One region of the Exiguobacterium sp. ERU653 genome, then DNA from elsewhere that is predicted to be linked to it. Evidence: a T-box and tRNA genes for the amino acid it is inferred to sense, from the RefSeq annotation. Region 1 holds a T-box; the other holds one or more tRNA genes.
What was found. The T-box of region 1 lies ahead of KNO95_RS01065 (valine--tRNA ligase). A T-box ahead of a tRNA ligase gene usually reads a tRNA of that ligase, here a tRNA-Val.

Region 1 (11,485 bases):
GATCGTCAAACCGGCTCTCGCGTTCATGGATATCATCCGTGACATGCGCGACTCACTCGATATGCCAATCGTGGCGTATAACGTGAGTGGAGAGTATGCGATGATTAAAGCTGCATCACTGAACGACTGGGTCGACGAAGAACGCATCGTCATGGAGACAATGGTCGGATTCAAACGTGCCGGTGCCGACCTCATCGTCACGTATTTCGCAAAAGACGTCTGTCGCTATTTGGAAGGAGACTACGCATGACATATAACCAAACGCGCTCACAAGAAGCGTTCGAACAAGCCCGTCCACTCATGCCAGGCGGTGTCAACAGTCCGGTCCGTGCCTACAAATCGGTCGGCATGACGCCGATTTTCGCTGAACGCGGTGAAGGTTCACGCGTTTATGACATCGACGGTAACGAGTATATCGATTACGTCCTCTCATGGGGGCCACTCATCCTCGGTCACCGTGACCCGGTCGTCACGAAAGCGATTCAAGAACAAGCTGAAAAAGGCTGGACGTTCGGGACGCCGACCGAGCTTGAGACGAAGATGGCAGAACTCGTCATCGACCGCGTCCCATCGATCGAGATGGTCCGCATGGTCAACTCGGGTACGGAAGCGACGATGGCGGCGCTTCGTCTCGCACGCGGCTATACAGGAAAGACAAAGATTTTGAAGTTCGAAGGATGCTACCACGGACACGGTGATTCACTTCTCATTAAAGCAGGGTCTGGTGTCGCGACACTTGGTCTCCCGGACTCACCGGGTGTACCGAAAGAACTCGCAAGCCATACACTCACCGTTCCTTACAATGACTTGGACGCAGTCCGCGTCGTCTTTGAGAAGTACGGTGACGATCTCGCCGGTGTCATCGTTGAACCCGCAGCAGGGAACATGGGCTTCGTGCCACCACAACCAGGGTTCCTCGAAGGACTCCGTGAAATCACGGAACAAAACGGCGCGCTCCTCATCTTTGACGAGGTCATGACAGGCTTCCGAGTCGGATATAATTGTGCCCAAGGCTACTTTGGCGTCACACCGGACCTCACATGTCTCGGTAAGGTCATCGGCGGCGGACTTCCGGTCGGTGCTTACGGCGGAAAACGTGAAATCATGGAACAGATTGCACCGCAAGGTCCGATCTATCAAGCGGGTACGCTCTCGGGTAACCCACTCGCGATGATTGCCGGTTATACGACACTCTCGCAACTGAAACCTGAGCATTACGCCGAGTTCGAGCGTAAGGCAGACCGTCTCGCCGAAGGATTCACGCAGGCTGGTGAAACATACAACATCCCGCACGATACGAACCGTGCCGGCTCGATGTTTGGTTTCTTCTTCACGAACGAGAAAGTGACGAACTTCGAAAAAGCGAAATCGGCGAATCTTGAGATGTTCCGCTCGTACTATCAGAAGATGGCAGCACGTGGCGTATTCTTGCCACCGTCACAGTTCGAGGGCTTATTCCTCTCGACTGCTCATACGGATGAGGATATCGAGAAGACGATCGCAGCGGTCGAAGCGACATTCAAGGAGCTTCAAGAAGAGTTTTCACTCTAATCTTGACTGCTGACGTTTCTGTCGCTACAATTATTTAACAGATACGATGAATTGCTTTGATGAGGAGTAGTACGCATCATTCATTCCTTTTAGAGACGTGACCGCTTGGTGAAAGGTTGCGAGGGATGGACGCGGAAGTCGCCTCGGAGCTGACTTTCTGAATGGAGTAGGAAAGTTCGGTCCATCGACCGTTATTCGATTTTGAGTGCGCCACTTTGTTGGCGAACTAAGGTGGTACCGCGGAAGGTTCGGCTTCTTTCGTCCTTAGCGTATAGGACGAGAGAAGCCGTTTTTTGTGTTCACCAATAAGATAGAGGAGGCGCTACACATGGCCCATGAGACAAATGAAATCACCATGCCGACGAAGTACGACCCAAGTGCGACGGAGTCGAAATGGTACGATTACTGGTTAGAGAACGATGTATTTAAAGCAGACGAGGACGATTCGAAACAACCGTACACGATCGTCATCCCGCCACCGAACGTTACGGGGAAACTTCACCTCGGTCACGCTTGGGACACGACGCTTCAAGACTTGTTGACGCGCCTCAAGCGTATGCAAGGTTATGACGTGCTCTGGCTCCCAGGGATGGACCATGCCGGGATCGCGACACAAGCGAAAGTCGAGCAAAAGCTCCGTGAAGAAGGCGTCATGCGTTACGACCTCGGACGTGAAAAGTTCCTCGAGAAGACGTGGGAGTGGAAAGACGAGTACGCGAAGACGATTCGCGACCAATGGTCAAAACTTGGACTCGGCCTCGACTACTCGCGTGAACGTTTCACACTCGACGAAGGGCTCTCAAAAGCCGTTCAAGAAGTATTCGTCCGTCTTTATGAAAAAGGTTTGATCTACCGTGGCGAATACATCGTCAACTGGGACCCGGCTCAAAAGACGGCCGTTTCGGATATCGAGGTTATTTACCAAGAAGTCGAGGGTGCGTTCTATCACATGAAGTATCCACTCGCTGACGGCTCAGGCCATATCGAGATCGCGACGACGCGTCCTGAGACGATGCTCGGGGATACAGCGGTTGCCGTGAACCCGAAAGATGAGCGTTACACACACCTCATCGGTAAGACGATCATGCTTCCGGTCATGAACCGTGAGATCCCGATCGTTGCGGACGACTACGTCGACATGGAGTTCGGTACAGGTTGCGTGAAAATCACACCAGCCCACGACCCGAACGACTTTGAAATCGGAAACCGTCACGAGCTTCCACGCATCCTCGTCATGGATGAAGGCGGGAAGATGAATGAGAACGCAGGCATTTATGAAGGGCTTGACCGCTTCGAATGCCGGAAGCAACTCGTCAAAGACCTAGAGGCGGACGGTACACTCGTGAAAATTGAGCCACACACACACTCAGTCGGTCACTCAGAGCGTTCAGGCGCGGTCATCGAGCCATACCTTTCGAAACAATGGTTCGTTGATATGGAGCCACTCTCAAAAGCAGCACTCGAAGCACAAGGAAACGACGATACGAAAGTCAACTTCGTCCCAGAACGCTTCGAAGGCACGTACCTTCGTTGGATGGAGAACATCCGCGACTGGTGTATCAGCCGTCAACTTTGGTGGGGCCACCGCATCCCGGCTTGGTACCATAACGAAACGGGCGAAGTGTATGTAGGGAAAGAAGCGCCAGCGGACAGTGAGAACTGGACACAAGACGAAGACGTCCTCGACACATGGTTCTCGTCAGCACTTTGGCCGTTCTCAACGATGGGCTGGCCGGACACGGACGCACCAGACTTCAACCGTTACTTCCCGACGAGCGCACTCGTCACGGGATACGACATCATCTTCTTCTGGGTATCACGTATGATCTTCCAATCACTCGAGTTCACAGGGAAGCAACCGTTCAACGATGTCCTCATCCACGGTCTCATCCGTGACTCGGAAGGGCGCAAAATGTCGAAATCACTCGGAAACGGCGTTGATCCGATGGAAGTCATCGACCAGTACGGAGCGGATTCACTTCGCTGGTTCCTCCTCACAGGTTCGACACCAGGGAACGACCTTCGTTTCTATTGGGAGAAGATCGAGTCGACGTGGAACTTCTCGAACAAGATTTGGAACGCAAGCCGTTTCGCCCTCATGAACATGGACGGACTCAAAGTGGAAGACATCGACCTCACGGGCGAGAAGACGCTTGCCGACAAGTGGATTTTGACTCGTTTGAACGACACGATTGATCAAGTGACACGCCTCGTCGACAAGTACGAGTTTGGTGAAGCCGGTCGTTACCTGTACAACTTCATCTGGGAAGAGTTCTGTAACTGGTACATCGAGATGGCGAAACTCACGCTCTATGGTGAGGACGAAGCAGCGAAGCACACGACACGTTCGGTCCTCGCGCATACGCTCGATTCGATCATGCGTCTCATGCACCCGTTCATGCCGTTCCTCACAGAGGAAATCTGGCAGCACTTGCCGCACGAAGGCGATTCAATCGTTCGTGCAAGCTACCCGACACGTCGTGACGACCTTCACTTTGCGGATTCGGTTCCAGCGTTTGAAGCTGTGATGAACGTCATCCGTTCGGTTCGTAACATCCGTGCCGAAGTGAACGCACCGATGTCGAAAACGATTCAGCTCTTCATCTCGACGAGCGACGATACGACACAAGGTTACTTGAGCGCGAACGAAATGACGATCGGCAAGTTCACGAACGCGACAGAGCTTGAAATCGGACGTGGCCTCACGGCTCCGGATAAGTCGATGTCAGCGATCATGACAGGAGCGGAGCTCTTCATCCCGCTCGCAGACTTGATCAACTTCGAAGAAGAAATCGCCCGTCTTGAAAAAGAAGTGGCGAAGTATGAGAAAGAAGTGGAGCGCGTGCAGAAGAAACTCGGAAACCAAGGCTTCATCGCCAAGGCACCGGCTCACGTCATCGACGAAGAAAAAGCAAAAGAAAAAGATTACCTCGACAAGCGTGACGCGGTCCGCGCCCGTTTGGAAGAGTTGCGTAAGTAAGATATGGACCTTCTTTGGAGATTAATTCTCTGAAGAAGGTTTTTTTGTGTTTTGGTAGAATTTGGAGAGGTGGATATAGAAAAGGGGATATGAGATGAGACGGATCGGGATAATAGGTGTTCTTGTATTGGGGCTGACTGGATGTACGTCACCAGAAGAGATGGAGTTTGTCGAGACAGGTGGAGAGGAAATTGAAACGAGTGAATGGATAGGGACGCTAGTTGAAGACGTACCAAAAGGGACCGAATCATTGTCAGATGCGGTGGTACATCAAATCACGCTGCAATATAAGGATGGATCAGAAAGACGCCTTGCAACAAAGGATGTCATCTATGAGGCAAAAGTTGGAGACATCGGATTGATCGCGATTGGTCATCCGAACCAAATGCCTTCCTTTGGGGTATATCACTATTCACGTGACGGGGAATGGATCATGCGTGGAATGAAGCACTTTGGAATAGTTGGAGTTTCTGAAAAAACACAACATGGTTTGGCGCTCCCACAAGATTCGATGTACATAATCGATAGTGAAATTGATGATAGTGAACGACCTGTAAAACTGTGGACTTTGTATGATGAGACGCAACTGGTCACCATTTTGATGACCGACGCATTCAGTGTAGGGGATGGGGAGCCGATCAATCAGAATGCCGATGGGGCGGAGCGGTATCGATTGAACCAACCAAGTGGGAATGGATTATACTACATCAGCCAAGACAAACTGATTCTTGTGACGGGAAATGTCTCGGAAGAAGAGTTGTGGACACTCGTTGACTCTCTACCGGATCCTTCGTCCGAATCATTCCCGTTCCATAATTCGAAATAAAGAGCAGCCCGAGCGTCAAGAGTGACGTTCGGGTCTTTATCAAAAATTTATTCTTCACTCGAGGTCATCTTCCCGTTCGATCACTCTTTTTCATTGAATCGGTCCACGACAATAAAGCGTTCACAGACAAGCTTCATACTTGGCGAAAAAGATAATTGATACGAACCGAGTAATTCGATAAAGAATCGCTCATGGATGTCCCACCAGTCTGCATACGTCACTTCCCCTTCAGCCAAGGCGAACTCTTCGGATACCTCATTCATCGGCTGAATTGTGACGTCAGTCGTTTGAATGATGGCAACCGGTCGTTCCGCTGCATCAAGAACGATGGCGTACTGACCGACGTAGGGAAGCAGTTCCTTCTCTATCTCATAAAGTATATGGGCGGAACATGTTGCGGTTTTCTTTCCAGAGACGACCAGTTCGGCTAGCGTATCGGCATCATCTCCGAATTGAAACGCTTCGACTTCAGTCGGCGGATGCTCTTCACTATCTTTCCAATATTCATTCCAATAAGCGAGTGTCATTTCATTCATCATGATCATTTCCTTTCGAATTAAGAGCACTCCATATTACGTAAGAAATAAAAAGAAGTTTCAAAAAAACCATCTCGCGAATGCGAAATGGTTCACGTGCCACAAAAAGTTTGATACGGATACGTTCGTGGTGGACCTGCCGACACATATTCAGACGGATGGTCGTAGTTATACGGGTCACGCAAAATCGTGAGTAGCGACTCGGTCGGACCGAAGTTACCTCGTTCTGCTGCTTGAATCGCTTTTTCAACATGATGATTTCGGGGAATGATGGCCGGATTATATTGGCGCATGATTCGACTGACGTCCTCGTCCGGGAGACCTTGTTCACTCAAACGTTTCTGCCAAGCATCAATCCACGCCTTCCCGTCTTCAAGAGTTGCGAATGGGAGCGATTCACTCTCACCGAGCGTCAACGAGCGGAACGTATTCGTATAATCTGACTCCGTCTCTACCATCAACCGAAGCAGTTCATCCGTTAGCGCATCGTCACCGTCTTTTCGGACGAATAGGCCAATCTTATGCGCGAGTCCGGTAAAGTACGCTTCTTTATACAACTCGGTATAACGGGTGAGCTGTTTGTTCGCCACATCGACCGCTTCTTCTTTCGTTTCCCCGAGGAGCGGCAGCAATGTCTCCGCGAGTCGGGCGAGGTTCCAAGACCCGATGTACGGTTGATTCGCATAAGCGTACCGTCCGTCTCGGTCAATCGAACTGAAGACCGTCTCCGGGTGGTACGTATCCATGAATGCGCATGGTCCGTAATCGAGACCCTCACCACTGATGAACATATTGTCCGTATTCATCACCCCATGAATGAACCCGACGAGTTGCCAGTTGGCGATCAGTCTCGCCTGTCTTTCGACGACGCGTCCGAGAAACTGTTCGTAGCGATCGGGTGCATCCATCAAGTCTGGGTCGTGTCGTTTGATTGCAAACTCCGCTAGTGAAATAACGTCATCAATGGAGCCGGCACCTGCCGCGAATTGGAACGTCCCGACACGCAAGTGACTCGAGGCGACCCGGGTCAGGATGGCTCCGTGTTTTGGACCTTGTCGCATGAGGGCTTCTCCTGTCTGAACGACGGCGAGCGCCCGGTTCGTCGGAATGCCGAGCGCATGCATCGCCTCGCTGATGATGAACTCTCGTACCATTGGACCGAGTGCGGCCCGTCCGTCGCCACCTCTAGAGTACTCCGTCGGTCCTGAGCCCTTCAATTGCACATCGACACGCTTCCCGTTCGGAGTCACGTGTTCGCCGAGCATGAGGGCCCTTCCGTCCCCGAGCATCGTCAAGTTCCCGAACTGGTGTCCGGCGTATGCTTGAGAGAACGACGTCTCGGTTTGACGGTTGCCGGCGAGTAAGTCGATATCTTGTTTGACTGTATGCGCATCAAGCCCGAGTGAAGCGGCTAATGGATCGTTAAACAAGACGAGTGTTGGGTTGTCGACCGGATGGATGGGACCACGGTCGTAAAAGATGTCACGTAGTTCGAGGTACGTCGCCTCGAAGTTCCAGTCAGTTGTCATGGCGCATGCCTCCTTCTTCGCTTCGAGTATAGCACAGACTGTTTTCCATAACGGCTGTCGTAAATTTTGATAAGATGAAACAGAAGTGTAAATAGTAGGAGTGTGAAAGATGGAGACGAGACAAGACGTATTCGATTGGTTGAGTGGACAGCTTCGCTTCGGGATCAAACCAGGTCTTGAACGGATGAGCTGGATGATTGAGCAGTTAGGGTTAGAAGAACGCCCATCCATCCATGTGGCCGGGACGAATGGAAAAGGGTCGACCGTCGCGTTTTTACGGGCGATGGCGATGGAGAACGGCTTATCCGTCGGCACATTTACGTCCCCTTATATCATTCAGTTCGAGGAGCGGATCATGTTGAACGGGGAACCGATTCCGGAAGACGCGCTCGTCGACGTGGCGAACCGTGTCAAAGCCTGTGCGAACGAGGCGCCAGAGACGTTGACGGAATTCGAGCTATTGACGATGATGGCATGGTGCTATTTTGATGACACACGTCCTGATGTGATCATTTGGGAAGTCGGTCTTGGGGGACGACTCGATTCGACCAATGTGTTGACACATCCACTTGCGACCGTCGTGACGTCGATTGGACATGATCATCAAGGCATTCTCGGCGATACGCTTGAAGAGATTGCGATGGAGAAGTACGGCATTATGAAACGCGGTGTGCCGATGTTCCATAGTATCGAGAAGGATCAGTTGATTGAGTTGTTGCATCAAAAAGGGGAGGCCTTAGATGCACAAATTCATGACGCACGTGCGCTCGTGACTAAGATTGAAGACGGGGCAGAGACAGTCGTGACATATCAAGCCATGCCACCTGTCGTGCTCGGATTGACAGGGCATCATCAGACCTATAACGGGGCGTGCGCCGTGGCGGTGGCACGTCACCTCGGTTGGAAGGAAGAAGCCATTCAATCGGGTCTCGAGCGAGCGCAACACCCGGGACGATATGAGCTCGTATCAAAACGACCGCGTATTATTTTAGATGGGGCACATAATCAGGAAGGCATCGAGGCATTAGTTTTACAAGCTAAACAAGAGACAGACGTGACCGTACTGACCGCCATTTTAGAGGATAAGGACCGCGACACGATGGTTCGTTCCCTTCAGCAAATCGGGGATGTGTATGAGACGACGTTCGACTTTCCGCGTGCTAGAACGAAAGCGCAACTAGAGAAAGATGGGGCGCGCTTTATCGAATGGCAACAGTGGCTTCACGATTGGATCGAGACGCCGACAAGCGAGACGCTGATTGTGACCGGGTCTCTTTATTTCATCAGTGAAGTGAGACGCTTCTTAAGCGAAAACATTTACCTGATGTCAAAGAAATAGATGTATATTTTTTCAAGTGGGTGGGATAATTAGTAGTGAAGACTAAAAATAGGGAGGACTATACATTGCGTAAACTCATGCATGTTGCCATAATCTTCATTTTACTACTTTCGTTCGTCCCTCAAAGCAAGTTTGTAGAGGCGCAGGAATTACCGAAATATAAAGTACTATATTTAAGAGATGCGTATACAGCAAGCAATGTATTGACTCAAGATGCTTTAGAAACGGCGATTGACTCGTATAAAAAGACATTAGTAAACGATTTGAATACATTGAATAAGTTAGAGATCGATTTTTTAACGGTTAAACAATTCAATGCGACTCGTTTCCCGATGGATGGAGCTTACGATGCGATTGTATTGGCAAGTAGCCCACTTGGTGAAAATGAAAAGTATCAAGAAGCACTTAATAAAGTGAATAAAATAAAAAGTACATCGAATCGTAATACTGAACATAATACGACGACGATTTTAAATGATTTAACAGATTTAAAGTTCGATGAGATTACAGAATTTTACGTAAAAACAGGGTTACCGGTATACCTTCATAAAGATTTGTTGCTCGGTGGAGAAAATGTAAAAAAAATAGCCGCATTCAAAGAGTATGCCAACGTCAAACAGTTTGATACGGACGGGGCGCTGATCAATCAATTAGTCAATCAATCGAGCATTCGTCCCTTGTTGTCGAATGTTGACGTGACGTATAATCAACAACCGCTTGTGAATCAAACGGTACAAATCAAAAACAATGATCGAAAGCCGTTTCAGTTCAACTATCAATTTGTAAACCCACCAACTTCAAGCACGATTGTAGAATTATACATTGATTTTAATCACAACGATCGCTTTGATGCTGAAGATAAGGTGAGAGAAGTAGTCGCAAATTCAACGAATCAACTCGAGTTTCTATTATCTCGACCTACGTATACCGGTCCGAAGAATTGGATGATTGTTGCTAAAGATACAGTAACCGGGCGTAAAGATTATAAAAAGGGGACGTTCCTCTATATCGATCAAAAAGTAGAAGCAAACATCTTACAACTAACTGCAGGAACAGCGAGTAAAGGAAAAATTTCTGACTACTTGTCAAATATGCTGACAGACAGTAACGGTCAATATCAATTCACGTTAAATAATGGAACAACCAGTGATTTTCAACTAGGTAAGTTCGATCAAGGTTTGAATAATAATACGTATGATATGTTGATTTTTGGTTTTCAGGATTCTTATAACACACAAGGTAGCATGAACGTTGCGGCTACTTCCAAAGTAAAAACGTTCTCAGAAACGGGACAAGGAGTCATGTTGACCCATGATACAATTTTCCGTTCCGGTGGTGGGAACTCTGCCACTTCAGAGTGGGAACGTCAGTTTATCAATTCAGACTCCACAAAGAATATTTCAGGACAAAAAATCTATACGAATATGGGTTATGGTGCACCGCAAGTTACTCAGGTGATTGAAAAAGTGCAGGATGGAATTTTCACTTCATATCCATATGCTTTGAATGATGAGCCTAAAAAGATCTCAAAAACGCACAACCAATATTTCACCCTTGATTTGAATGACCCTGAAGTTACACCTTGGTACAACTTGTCTTCGGATAATTCTAGTAAGGAACGGTCATATGGAGATGCGAGTAACCATTACTACACATACACGAAAAATAACTTCACCTATTCGGGCGCGGGTCACACGAATCAGTTTTCAGTTCAAGATGAGAAAAAAATCTTTATCAACACGATGTATCGCGCTTTTATCGGGGCGAACCACAAACCTTATAATGTGATCGAATCAGTCAGCGATTCTACGAACTCATACACTTCTTCCGACATAGAAGCTGGAGTAGTTGAAGTGACTGCTGGCAAAGATGTCAAGTTGATGTGGCGTCCGAGTGACTATGACTTCCAAGACTTATTTTTGAATTCAACAATCACATACAACGGAAAGTCGGTAGCATTTGAAGAATTGCGAAACTATGAAGTCAAAGAGTTCACGATTCCTGCAGCGGACGTTGTCGCAAACCGACCGATTGAAGTGAAAATCGAGACGTCCGATCAACGGAATGCCAAAGTGATTGATACGTTCACGATTAACGTAAAACGTGCGGAGAATGTATCGGACTTGATTCAAGTGTCTCGTTCGATTGATCCTTCGACCATCAACTTGTTTGAGACGGGAACGATTCGATACCAAGTTCAATATCCAGAACAATTTGATCGATCGAAAGACCAAAAGGGTGACAAGTTCCTGCGGATTGATTCGACGACCTTCACAGAGAAGTTGCCAAAACAACTTGAAATCGTTGCGATTCGTGATGGAAATGGAACAGACTATCCGGTCACGAATCTAAATGAAATCAATCTAGAGTTAAAACCGAATCTGTATTACGAGCGACACGGGAACTCGAACGTATTTCTCCCGAACGAGAGTGGTGACCGGACTGTGACGTTTGAAGTAGTTGTCCGTGCCATCGAGTCTTCTTCCTCGCTCATTCAACTGAAAAAAGCGGATAACCAGTTGACGACATTGATTGAGTATGCGAAGAAGCAAGGTCATAATTTAGATAAGCACAACGACTGGGATAAGGAGCAGATCGTTCACTCTTCGTTCCCTGATTTATTGATCAATATTGGGGCACCGTATGCGTACGGTGCGAAGATCCCGAACGTCACACTGCAAATTGGTGCACAACAGATTGTCAGTCCGACCATCACCGATGCAA
Region 2 (11,485 bases), on a different contig from region 1:
CCGGACCGAGGAACAATTCAAATGTAGCGGAAGTCAATTCGACCCCTTCAAGTCCTGTCCCGATTTGCCCACCCATGACGAGCGTCAAACCGGTCACCGAACAGACAACAAGCGTGTCTAAGAAGACTTGCGTCATTGAGACGAGCGCCTGACGACCCGGCATATCCGTCTTCGCCGCAGCCGCTGCGATCGGAGCAGAACCAAGACCCGCTTCGTTCGAGAAGACACCACGCGCGACACCATATCGAATGGCCGCCCCGATAGCTCCCCCACCGATTGCTTCCGCACTGAACGTACTGCTAAAAATGAGTGCGAGCGCATCCGGAATAAGCGAGTAGTTCATGAACATGATCAATAAGCCGCTGCCTAAGTAAAATACAATCATGACAGGAACAAAATAACTCACAACTTTCCCGATTGAACGTACGCCCCCGAGAATGACCGCACCTGTAAAAATCATAATGAGAATTCCTGATATGTAGAGTGGTACATCGAATGTTGTTTTTAGTGCCAACGCAACCGAGTTCGTCTGGACCCCGTTTCCAATCCCGAACGCCGCAATCGAAGCGAATGCTGCAAACGCCACCGCTAACCAACGTTGATTCAATCCTCGTTCAAGATAATACATCGGCCCACCGGCCATCTGACCGCGTTCATCGGTCACCCTGTATTTGACGGCAAGTACTGCTTCTGCGTACTTTGTCGCCATTCCAAAGAATCCAGATACCCACATCCAAACAATGGCGCCCGGTCCTCCTAACACGACTGCTGTCGAGACACCAACGATATTCCCCGTACCGACGGTCGCCGCAAGAGCGGTCATGAGTGCTTGGAAGTGACTGATATCCCCTTTAGAAGATTGATCTTGATTTTTCGAAAACGCCAGTTTCAATGCATACGGTAACTTAGTGATTTGAATCCCACCTAAACGCACCGTCAAGTATATGCCTGTCCCCACAAGCAAGATCAAGAGCGGTGGTCCTCATACGAAATTGGATGCTGTACTCACCCAATCACTAAATGATTGCTCCATCATACTGTATCCCCTTCCCCGAAAAATAGTGTACACTTCTATTTTTTCAGAATACTTAGAACAATGCAAAAGTATTGTGATAAAACAACGGATAAACAACATCCCTGTATATATAACAGCGAGACGAACTTAATCGTCTCGCTGTGATTCTGGTTTCTCTCGTTGCAAAGGTGCTTTCCAATCAAATGTATCCGGTACATAATCAAGCCCACCCGGATGAAACGGTTGACATCGGATGAGTCGGCGTGCTGTTAAGTAGCTCCCTTTGACAGCCCCATGTTTTTCAATCGCTTCAATTCCGTAATGCGAACAGCTCGGATAAAATCGACATGTCGGTGGCTTCAACGGTGAGATAAAACGCTGGTATCCTTGAATTCCTTTAACTAGTACACGTTTCACGTGATTTCGCCTCACTCTTTTGAATTAGTGCCATCATAGCGCGATTTGAATCGTTTGTCATGTTCATCGCTTCATGTGTCAGATTGTTTTCCATCTCCTTACAAATGAGCGAGATAGGCGATATTCGAGAGCAAGTTTGTTATGATAGTCAACATAACTATTGACCGAATCGAAAAGAAGAGGTGACGAATCATGAATCAATTATTAATGGTCGGTGCAGGATCGATGAGTGAGGCGCTCGTTCGCGGGTGGATCGAATCGGGAGTCGAACCGACACACATCACAATGACAAACCGAAGTGACCGGGAACGTTTGCACTTCCTACAAGATGAACTCGGTGTTCAAATCGTCGAGGACGAAAACGTCAACGACTATGACATCGTTGTATTAGCGATGCAACCAGATGGCGTCATTCCGTACGTAGAATCGAAAGAATGGAAGACCCCACTACTCGTCTCGGTCGCGGCACACATCGAACCGAGCCAATTAGAAGAAGCTTCAGGGCTTCCTGCCGTATGCGCGATGCCAAACACACCTGTCGCGTATCGCAGCGGGATGACGGGACTATGGTTTGGTCCAGAAACGGATGATACCGACCGCGATCAAGCGACTTCTCTCTTTGAACGTGTCGGTCGAACGGCCGTCACCGATGCGAAGACGATGTCCGCCTTTATGGCCGCTGCAGGTTGTAGTCCAGCCTTCTTCTATGAAATCGTCGGTGCGATGACCCCTGTCTTGACGGATGTCGGATACGATGAACAGACGGCGCGACAAATTGTCGCTCAGGCGATGAAAGGTTCTGCAGAGTTACTGTCACACGAAACACGTGAGACAAATGAATTGATTGCCGACGTGGCTGCCCCAGGCGGACCGACCGATCGAGGTGTCGGTGTACTTCGCAAACGTGACCTTGCCGACGTCATGTCGTCAGCTTTGCGTGAGAGCGCCAAAGAAAATCATGAAACGATTGAAGAAGCGTAAACGATACTCGTTTACGCTTTTTTATGTTCATTCGATCTTATTATTTATAAAATATAACTTTTTACATGAACAATATTTCACTTTCACCTTGAACATGATAAGATAACGAATGAGAATCGTTATCAAAAGATAGGGAAGGTTACTTATGAGTCTATTACGACATGTCGCGTTGAATCAAACCGTCATTCTATCTGATTTGACTAAAATTGATGATCGCTTGCGCCGGCGAATGATTTCTCTTGGTTTTTATGAGGGATGCTCGGTACGTGTGAAGCGCAGAGCTATTTTTTCAGGACCGCTAACCATTGAACAAGTCGATCATCAACAAATTATCGCCATCCGAAGATCAGATGCCGAAAAAATCGGGGTGATTGTACCATGAGTCAACGTATCGCATTGATTGGCAATCCAAATACAGGTAAAACTTCATTGTTTAATCGATTAACAGGTTCATTCGCACATGTCGGCAACTGGGCCGGGGTTACAATCGAACAAAAAATCGGTCAGTTACATGGGAAGGTCGGACAATTAATCGATTTGCCCGGGGTTTATGATTTAGATCCGCTCTCGGCAGATGAAGCGATTGTTTCCCGTTTTTTATTGCATGAACCGTTTGACGGGATGATCAATATTGTCGATGCCTCACAATTAGAACGCAACTTACAACTTACTTTGCAACTTCTAGAGATGGGACGTCCGCTTCAAATCGGTTTAAACATGGTCGACGTCGCAGAAAGCCGTGGGATGCATGTCCATCTCGATAAATTAAAAACACTTCTTCAAGTAGATGTGTTTCCGATTACGGCACGAACAGGTGATGGTTGTGACGTCTTACTCTCATCGATTCAAATGGAAAAACGTCAACCGTTCGAATTAAACTATGGGCCAGAGACCGAAGAAGCGATTGCACGCATCCTTCGAGAGGTAGGTCTATCGAGAACGGATCGATGGATTGCAATTCAATATTTAGCAGGTAACCGGATTGTCGTTGACCATTTGGAAGCATCATCTCCAGACATTGTCGCCATCCGTAAAGATCTCGAAGCGACACTCGGACGTTTTGCACATGCCCATATCACCGAACGTCGTCGCGATTGGGCGAAACAAATCCGACATCAAGTCATTGAAAATCAACGTATGCAAGAAGTGACGATGACGGATCGTATCGATGCGGTTGTGACACATCCTATCTTAGGTCTGCCCATCTTTTTCGGGGTACTCTATGCGCTATTCCATGTGACGTTTAATTGGATTGGCGCACCCTTTTCCGATTTATTAGACGGATTGTTGTCTGGCCCCATCACATCAGGAACCTTTTGGATATTGGATGCTTTAGGTGCCTCGTCATTCATTCAAGCACTTCTCGTAGACGGTGTCATCGCAGGTGTCGGAGGGATATTAGTCTTTGTCCCACAAATCTTTGTCCTCTTTTTCTTCATCTCATTTTTAGAGGACTCGGGATATATGGCGCGGGTCGCCATCGTGATGGACCGTTTCATGCAACTCGTCGGACTGAACGGAAAAAGTTTTATCCCGATGATTATCGGATTTGGCTGCAACGTTCCTGGAATCATGGCAGCTCGAACGGTCGAAGAGGAGAGAGAACGCCTCGTCACAATCTTCATCTCACCATTCATGTCATGTTCGGCCCGGCTTCCGATTTACGCTGTGTTTGCAGCTAGTTTCTTCTCAGCTCATCAAGCTCTCGTTGTGTTATCGCTTTATATGCTAGGCATTTTCCTCGCCTTGATTGCTGCAAAACTATTTACGAAAGCATTAGCTGCCGAAGATCAGACGAGCTTATTCATCGTAGAGCAACCCCCATACCGCGTCCCCCAAGGACTCACTCTATGGCGCAGCACTTGGCAAAAAGCCAAAGGATTCGTTCGCAAAGCCGGTACTTTTATTTTTGGAGGCTCTGTATTTATCTGGCTCCTTGCGTATTCAGGCCCGGGCGGTTTTGATGTGCCCATGAACGATAGTTTTCTAGCTATGATTGGTGGGGCAATCGCCACTTTGCTCATTCCTCTCGGATTCGGTACTTGGCAAGCCGGCGCGTCGCTCATTACCGGCTTCTTAGCAAAGGAAGTAGTCGTTTCCACTATGGCGATTATCTATGCCGTTAGCGAATCTGATTTATCTGAGTCGTTATTGCCAGTCTTCACGCCACTCAGCGCGTATAGTTTCATGGCCTTCGTCTTGCTATACGTACCTTGTTTAGCGACGGTCGCTGTCATACGTCGTGAAGTCGGGAGTGCCAAACTCACATGGTTCACCAGTTTATATGGCTTAGGGGTTGCCTATGTGGTATCGCTTGTCATTTATCAAGTCGGTCGTCTGTTCGGATTTGCGTAAGGAGGAACACCATGCCATTCTTTGACTTACTTATCGGATCTGTTGTCTTTGGATATGCCGCCTTCTCCCTTTACCGCTACACGCAGAAAGCAAAGGGTGGAAAATGTGCAACATGTGAGATTGAGCCTACATGTACAACGGCATGTGATGCTGCAGATTGGGATAAAATCATTGCGGAGGCTCTTCAGAAAGACCCTTCCGCTTTCAATTCAAATACAAAAAAAGACTGAATTCCGATTCAGTCTTTTTTTGATTACAGTATATGTATGACGGAGACAATCATCGCGACCACCAAAATTCCTGGCAATAAGTTGGCCACGCGAATTTTAGTGATACCTACCAAGTTCAAGCCGATTGCCACAATCATCACGCCACCGGTCGCTGTCATTTCTAAAATAAAGCTATCCATGAGCGACTCTGGAATAAACTTCATGATTTGAATAGCGAGAAGGGCAATTCCGCCTTGGTACAACAAGACAGGAACAGCTGAGAACATGACGCCAATCCCGAGCGTCGAACTTAACACGAGGGCCGTAAATCCATCAATCAATCCTTTTGTATATAAGACGTCATGATCACCGCGTAACCCACTATCGAGCGCGCCAATGATGGCCATTGCTCCGATAACAAAGATGAGCGTTGCAGTTACGAATCCTTCTGCCACACTAGATTGACTCCCAAGGCGCCGCTCAAGGCGATAACCGACTTCATTCAATAATTCATCTAATTTCCACCATTCCCCGAGCGCAGACCCGACGACAAGACTCCCGATGACAATCAAGAAGTTTTCACTTTTCATCCCCATTTGAATGCCAAGTAAGATAACTGCAAGTCCGATCGCGGTCGTCACTGTTTCTTTCATACGCTCTGGAATGCGGTGAAATAAGAGACCTAACAATGCACCGATGATGATTAATCCGGCATTGACGAGGGTTCCCGTTAGCACCATTTTACATTCCCCCTCTCTTATGTATTGAAAGGAATATACCAATTGCTTTCGTTCATTGTCAATTCACAAAAAAAGCCACTTCTCGCAAGAAGTGGCATCGCGGAAACCCACGTTCCTATGGGTTTCGCATCGGGTTTGGCACCCAAGTGATTCTGACTGGGCTCGAACCAGCGACCTCTACCCTGTCAAGGTAGCGCTCTCCCAGCTGAGCTACAGAATCAGGTCGTGTCCTCTCTTAAGGACACTATTAATATATCAAGAAACTATTGAGTTGGCAACTACTTTTTTATATTTTTTATATTTTTTTATCGCGACATGTGCTGACGGTTGATGTGTCGGCAAAGACGTTCCAAGTCACCAGCATAGACAGATACGAGCATGTCCTTGTACAACGTGTCTCGATCCCAGTGAAGACCATTCGCTTTGGCGACACGCTGAGATGGAACGTTTTCTGGATGAATGAGCGAAATGATTTCCTTTTCTCCTTCGGTGAAAGCATACTGCATCAAACGCGCAGCCGCTTCTCGTCCGTACCCCATATGCCAATGCTTAGGTGACAGCCAATAGCCGACTTCTAATTCGATTTTGCCATCTAATTCATGTAATAACGTACCGGCATGACCAATCGGTTCATCGTTTTCAAACGTCATGAGCTTCAATAGACCTGTTTGTCGACCAGTTTCATAACGGGCCAGTTGACGTTCGAACCATTCAATCGTCTGTTCATCTGTATACGGTCTTCCGTCCGGACTGATGAAGCGCATCACCCGAGGATCTTGGAGAAGCGATTTGACAAAATAAAAATCGGAGATCGTATACGGTTCAAACCGCAAACGTTCGGATTGCAACTCAACAAGATGCATCGTTTTCCGCCCCTTTCTTTCATCTCATAATCTGAACTATTCAATTCCCGTTTTCAGCTTGTTTTAATCCATTACGCTACAACTTTTAAGCCGACCACACTGCCGATAATCATCGTCAAATAAAAGATTCGCCAACGACTTGTCGATTCATCTAAATAGAGCATTCCTAAAATGACACCACCCGCTGCCCCGATACCGACCCAGATGGAATAGGCCAAACTAAGGGGAATGACTTCAAGTGACTTCGACAACAAATAAAAACTGAGCGCAAACGATAAAATCGACAAGATTGACCATTTTAAAATTTGATAGCCTTTTGATTTCCCCATAAAGAAGACGGCCGTCATCTCAGCAATCCCTGCACTAATCAAAAATATCCAACTCATACTTCTTCTCCTCCTGTCACTTGTTTCAAGCCGATGATTCCGATGATCAACGTCGTCACAAGTAAGAGTTTCCATCCACTAAGCGCCTCGTCAAATAAAAGGGCGCCGACAATAACCGTTCCGACTGCTCCAATTCCAGTAAAGACGGCATAGCCCGTACCTGCAGGAAGAACTCGAAATGCTTTCGCCAATAAGCCGAAACTGACAATCAAGAGGGCAATCGTCCATAGCGTCGGAGTGAGAACTGTGAATCCTTCTGATAACTTCATCGTCGTAGCCCAAATGATTTCAAGCAATCCGGCAAACAAGAGTGACATCCAAGCAACGCTTTCCTTATTCATTCCAACCCACTCCTTTCTTGAAAATCCGGAACGCGGCTTGTTGCCTCATCTCCCGATCATCTTCAAACATAAATAAAGACAGCAAGGCGCCATCTAAAAAACAATAGTAGGCAGCATATAACTCTTCAAGCGGTTGGACCGGTAAATCCCCACGCTCCATCGCTAGACGGAATTGTTCTTTTTCAAAACGTTTTAATTCCGTTTCAACCTTTCCAATGACTTTCTCGATATAATCCCGAAATTCCGGAGGTGGTACGAGCAACATCCGTTTCGTCAACATCCATGTCTCGTGATCGCTGAAGAATGACGTGAGTGTACTAACAATCGAGTCAATCCGTTCTAAAGGTGGTCGTTCAACGGTGTTATCGCATGTTTTTTGCCACGCCTCTTCGTACCGATTCGCCATATCCGTCACGACTTGCTTAAACAGTTGCTCTTTCCCATCGATGTGGGCATACAACGAGGCCTTTCGGATTCCTACATCTTCTGCAACCGCTGCGAGCGACAGTCCTTCATATCCCTCACGGGCAAACCGTCTCCGAGCGGATTGCATAATCTTGTCTTTTGTATTCATGACTTTCACTCTCCTTCCACAACACTCTACCTAACGAACGGTAGGTAGTCAAACGAGGTGATTGTTTTTTGACTCATTTTTCCCCAAAATACGAAATAGAAAGAGGTGACGAATAATGATTGAACACTTGACTGTATCGATTCCGACGGAGAGAGCGACCGGACAAAAACGGATTGTCCGTGTGTTTCGACCGGACTGGGTCGAAGCTAGCACCCCGCTTCCTGTCCTGTATATGCATGACGGACAAAATGTATTTTCCGGAAACGCGGCTACATACGGGGAAGGTTGGGAAATCGACCGATGTATCGACACGCTACGTCTCCCCCTCATGGTCGTCGCCATCGCGAGTGCCCCGAATTGGTTAGATCGCTATGATGAGTATTCATACGCTGAGGATGAGATGTTATATCGTCGTATCGGTCCAGAACTCGCGAAAACACGTCCAACACTTGGTGGTCGAGGACGTCTTTATACAGACTGGCTCATGCACGAGTTAAAACCACGAATCGATAAAGAGTACGCGACAAATCCGGAAGATATCGGTGTCATGGGGAGTTCAATGGGTGGTGTCATCTCTCTTTATATGATGGCGACCTATCCTTCCATTCGCAGAGTCGGCTCGCTCTCCACTGCAGCATGGGCAAATCTTGATCCTTTGATTCGCGAAATGAAACAAGCTAAGATCGCTTGTAAACTGTATATGGATATCGGTACAAACGAAGAGAGCGGGTCAATCACTCCAAGCGACTACCTGTTCACGAATGCGAAACTGATTGAAGCCATCGCGCAAAAAAGCATCGCCTTCCGATACGAGGTCGAGCCGGACGCAATTCACCACGAATCCGCTTGGCGCCGTCGCTTGCCTAACGTTCTTCGTTATTTATATGACATCACATGAAAAAGAGCGAATTCCGAAATTGGAATTCGCCCGTTCATTTAAATGACCCAGTTCCCGTCACGCATGATTGCTTCTCGCGTGCCGTCTTCTTGCTCACCATCAATATTCATTTCCGCCGACCCAATCATAAAGTCAACGTGTGTCATCGAATCATTCGCGCCGTTCTCTGCGAGTTCATCTTGAGACATCGAAGGACCGCCTTCTAGGCATGTCGAGTATGCACGACCTAATGCCAAGTGACACGATGCATTTTCATCGAACAACGTGTTGTAGAATAGGAGACCCGAGTTCGAGATTGGAGAATCATCAGGAACAAGTGCCACTTCACCGATGCGACGTGCTCCCTCATCCATATTTAACAATTCATCAAGGGCCGCTTGCCCTTTTTTCGCTTCCGCCTTGATGACTTTACCACCCTCAAACCAAAGAGTAAATTCGTCAATCAAGTTTCCGCTGTAGCTGAGTGGCTTCGTACTCGACACATGCCCTTCCACAGAATCTTTATCTGCGAGTGTGAACACTTCTTCTGTCGGCATGTTCGCGATAAAGTCGATGCCATCGGCGTTTGGACCGCCACCGCCAAGGAAGACGTGCTTTTTCGGAAGGCCGATTGTGAGTTCCGTCCCCGGTGCGCTGTAATGTAGTTTCGCGTATTTTTTCTCTGTCAACAACTTCGCGCGACTTCGAAGAGATTGGTCGTGTGTGTCCCATGCTGCGACGACATCTTCTTGATCCATTCGAGTTGCTGCGAAGATGGCCTGCCATAGCGCAGCGACTGCATCCTCACGTCCTGGAAATACTTTTTGTGCCCACGCTTCTGACGCACCTGCGACGATTGACCAACTAACATTGTCACTCATCACATATTGACGCCATTTCGCAAGTGCTTGACCTGCCGCACGGTTCGCGTCGGAGATTCGTGACGACTCGACACCGTTCAAGGCATCCGGGTCATCACTTACAATTGACAAGAAGGCTGTTTTTTCTTCAGCCAATTGCTCAAAACGAGCCTTTAACCAATCCGGAAACTCTTTAAACGAATCAGCCGGTGCATCAAAATAACGAATCTTTGAAGTCTCCTCATCGCTCCAGTTGACGAATACTTGTTTCGCTCCTGCCGCATAAGCAGCTTTCACCACATGGCGTACAAGTGGTGCTTGGCTAATATCAGCACGTACTTCTAATTGTTGCCCCGGTTGAATGTTCACACCTTTTTTTACCGCTAGCTCTGCATAGCGAGAAAAATCTGCCTCTGTCGGCATTGAAATCATAGACATATGTATCGTTCCTCCTTTTCGATTATCTTTATTTTCTTAAATTTCAGGAAAAGTTGCAACCAATGCGCAAAAACGGGCATATTAATAGATGAAGAATGAAGGAGGAATACACTATGGCAGATTGGAAAACAACATACACACACTTTTTAAAACAAGCAAAGGAAGACATCCACAATCGTGAATCACTCGGTGACTTGCTCGTTCAAGGTGAACGCGCACTCGCGAAAGTGACGATTGACGTGGCCTCAAATGAAATCAGCAATATCGAGCGTGAAGAAGAGCTCACCCTCTACTTCCAAATGAAACAAATGCTCAATATGTTGCGCGCGCTGTACAACAATCAATTCGAGATGCAATCAGACAAACAGGAAGAACTGATTGCGGCCATTCTTTACTTTGTCTCTCCGTTCGATGCGATTCCAGACGATGTTCCGCTCGGACTTTTTGATGATGCCCAGGTGATTGATTACGTGCATGAACAATTAGCAAGTGATATTGACCGATTCCATAACGAATTGTGACTTGAAATGATGTGGGAGTAGCAGTACGCTAGCATGAGACTTAGCTAAAGGAGGCGTAAGGCCTAGCCATTATTTATGTATGCAAAATCTCGAAAACGGGTTGCTCTCGAAACGGTACTGTTCATCATCGCCGGGACAATCCTTCAGTCTATCTTTGTCAGTTTACTGCTCAAACCGAACGAGATTGGTTCGGGAGGAATCGTCGGGATCACATTGATTTTCAACGAACTGCTCGGAACACCAATTGGAATGACCCAACTCGTGCTCAATATCCCCCTCTTCCTGTTGGGACTAAAATATTTAGGACGTCGCTTCATTTTAATGACAGGAATTGTCGTCGTGCTCTCTTCGATTCTGATTGATAGCTTGCCAATCCTTATTCCGCCAACCCCACTTGACGACCCACTCGTCGCTTCGGTGTTCAGCGGAATTGTCTCAGGTCTCGGACTCGCACTTCTCCTCTTTGCAGGAGCTTCCACGGGTGGCCTTGATATTTTAGGGAAAGTCATCTATATGAATAATCGAAATTTATCTTTACCTAAAATCTTTTTGACACAAGACCTGATTGTTTACATTCTCGTGTTTATTGTCTTTGATATAAAAGCCGTTATGTATGCTCTTGTACTAAGTTTTGTAAGATCACGAACGTTGCTCACGATTCACAAGTTCTTCTCCGCACAGAAACAATGTTTTATCATTTGCCAAAAAGCAGAAGAAATCAATTTGGTCATCAAGCAGAACTTAAAACGCGGGGTCACAATTATGGATGCAACAGGCGGATATTCAAACGACTCTAAAAAAATGTTGTATGTCGTCGTCCAAAACAATGAAATTCCACGACTACGTCAAATCGTTTCTGAAATTGATTCTGAGGCGTTTGTAACAGTGTCCGAAATCGATTCGATCGT

Region 2: it has a tRNA-Val gene. The T-box ahead of KNO95_RS01065 (valine--tRNA ligase) is inferred to sense a tRNA for this amino acid. The anticodon was not compared.

Annotation. Positions count from the first base shown of each region.
Region 1 is NZ_JACSKV010000001.1:197,706-209,190, forward strand. It holds gene hemB (porphobilinogen synthase) at 1-250, shown strand, start outside; gene hemL (glutamate-1-semialdehyde 2,1-aminomutase) at 247-1,551, shown strand; T-box leader at 1,599-1,820, shown strand; gene KNO95_RS01065 (valine--tRNA ligase) at 1,880-4,531, shown strand; gene KNO95_RS01070 (hypothetical protein) at 4,626-5,357, shown strand; gene KNO95_RS01075 (ASCH domain-containing protein) at 5,438-5,893, opposite strand; gene KNO95_RS01080 (protein adenylyltransferase SelO) at 5,986-7,422, opposite strand; gene KNO95_RS01085 (bifunctional folylpolyglutamate synthase/dihydrofolate synthase) at 7,532-8,761, shown strand; gene KNO95_RS01090 (DUF5057 domain-containing protein) at 8,827-11,485, shown strand, end outside.
Region 2 is NZ_JACSKV010000003.1:121,885-133,369, forward strand. It holds gene KNO95_RS12105 (alanine/glycine:cation symporter family protein) at 1-970, opposite strand, end outside; gene yidD (membrane protein insertion efficiency factor YidD) at 1,163-1,432, opposite strand; gene KNO95_RS12115 (pyrroline-5-carboxylate reductase family protein) at 1,625-2,413, shown strand; gene KNO95_RS12120 (FeoA family protein) at 2,559-2,795, shown strand; gene feoB (ferrous iron transport protein B) at 2,792-4,768, shown strand; gene KNO95_RS12130 (FeoB-associated Cys-rich membrane protein) at 4,780-4,998, shown strand; gene KNO95_RS12135 (DUF554 domain-containing protein) at 5,022-5,717, opposite strand; tRNA gene KNO95_RS12140 (tRNA-Val) at 5,865-5,937, opposite strand; gene KNO95_RS12145 (GNAT family N-acetyltransferase) at 6,023-6,580, opposite strand; gene KNO95_RS12150 (DMT family transporter) at 6,652-6,966, opposite strand; gene KNO95_RS12155 (DMT family transporter) at 6,963-7,307, opposite strand; gene KNO95_RS12160 (TetR/AcrR family transcriptional regulator) at 7,300-7,881, opposite strand; gene KNO95_RS12165 (alpha/beta hydrolase) at 7,997-8,779, shown strand; gene KNO95_RS12170 (aminopeptidase) at 8,818-10,056, opposite strand; gene KNO95_RS12175 (YkvA family protein) at 10,170-10,577, shown strand; gene KNO95_RS12180 (YitT family protein) at 10,653-11,485, shown strand, end outside.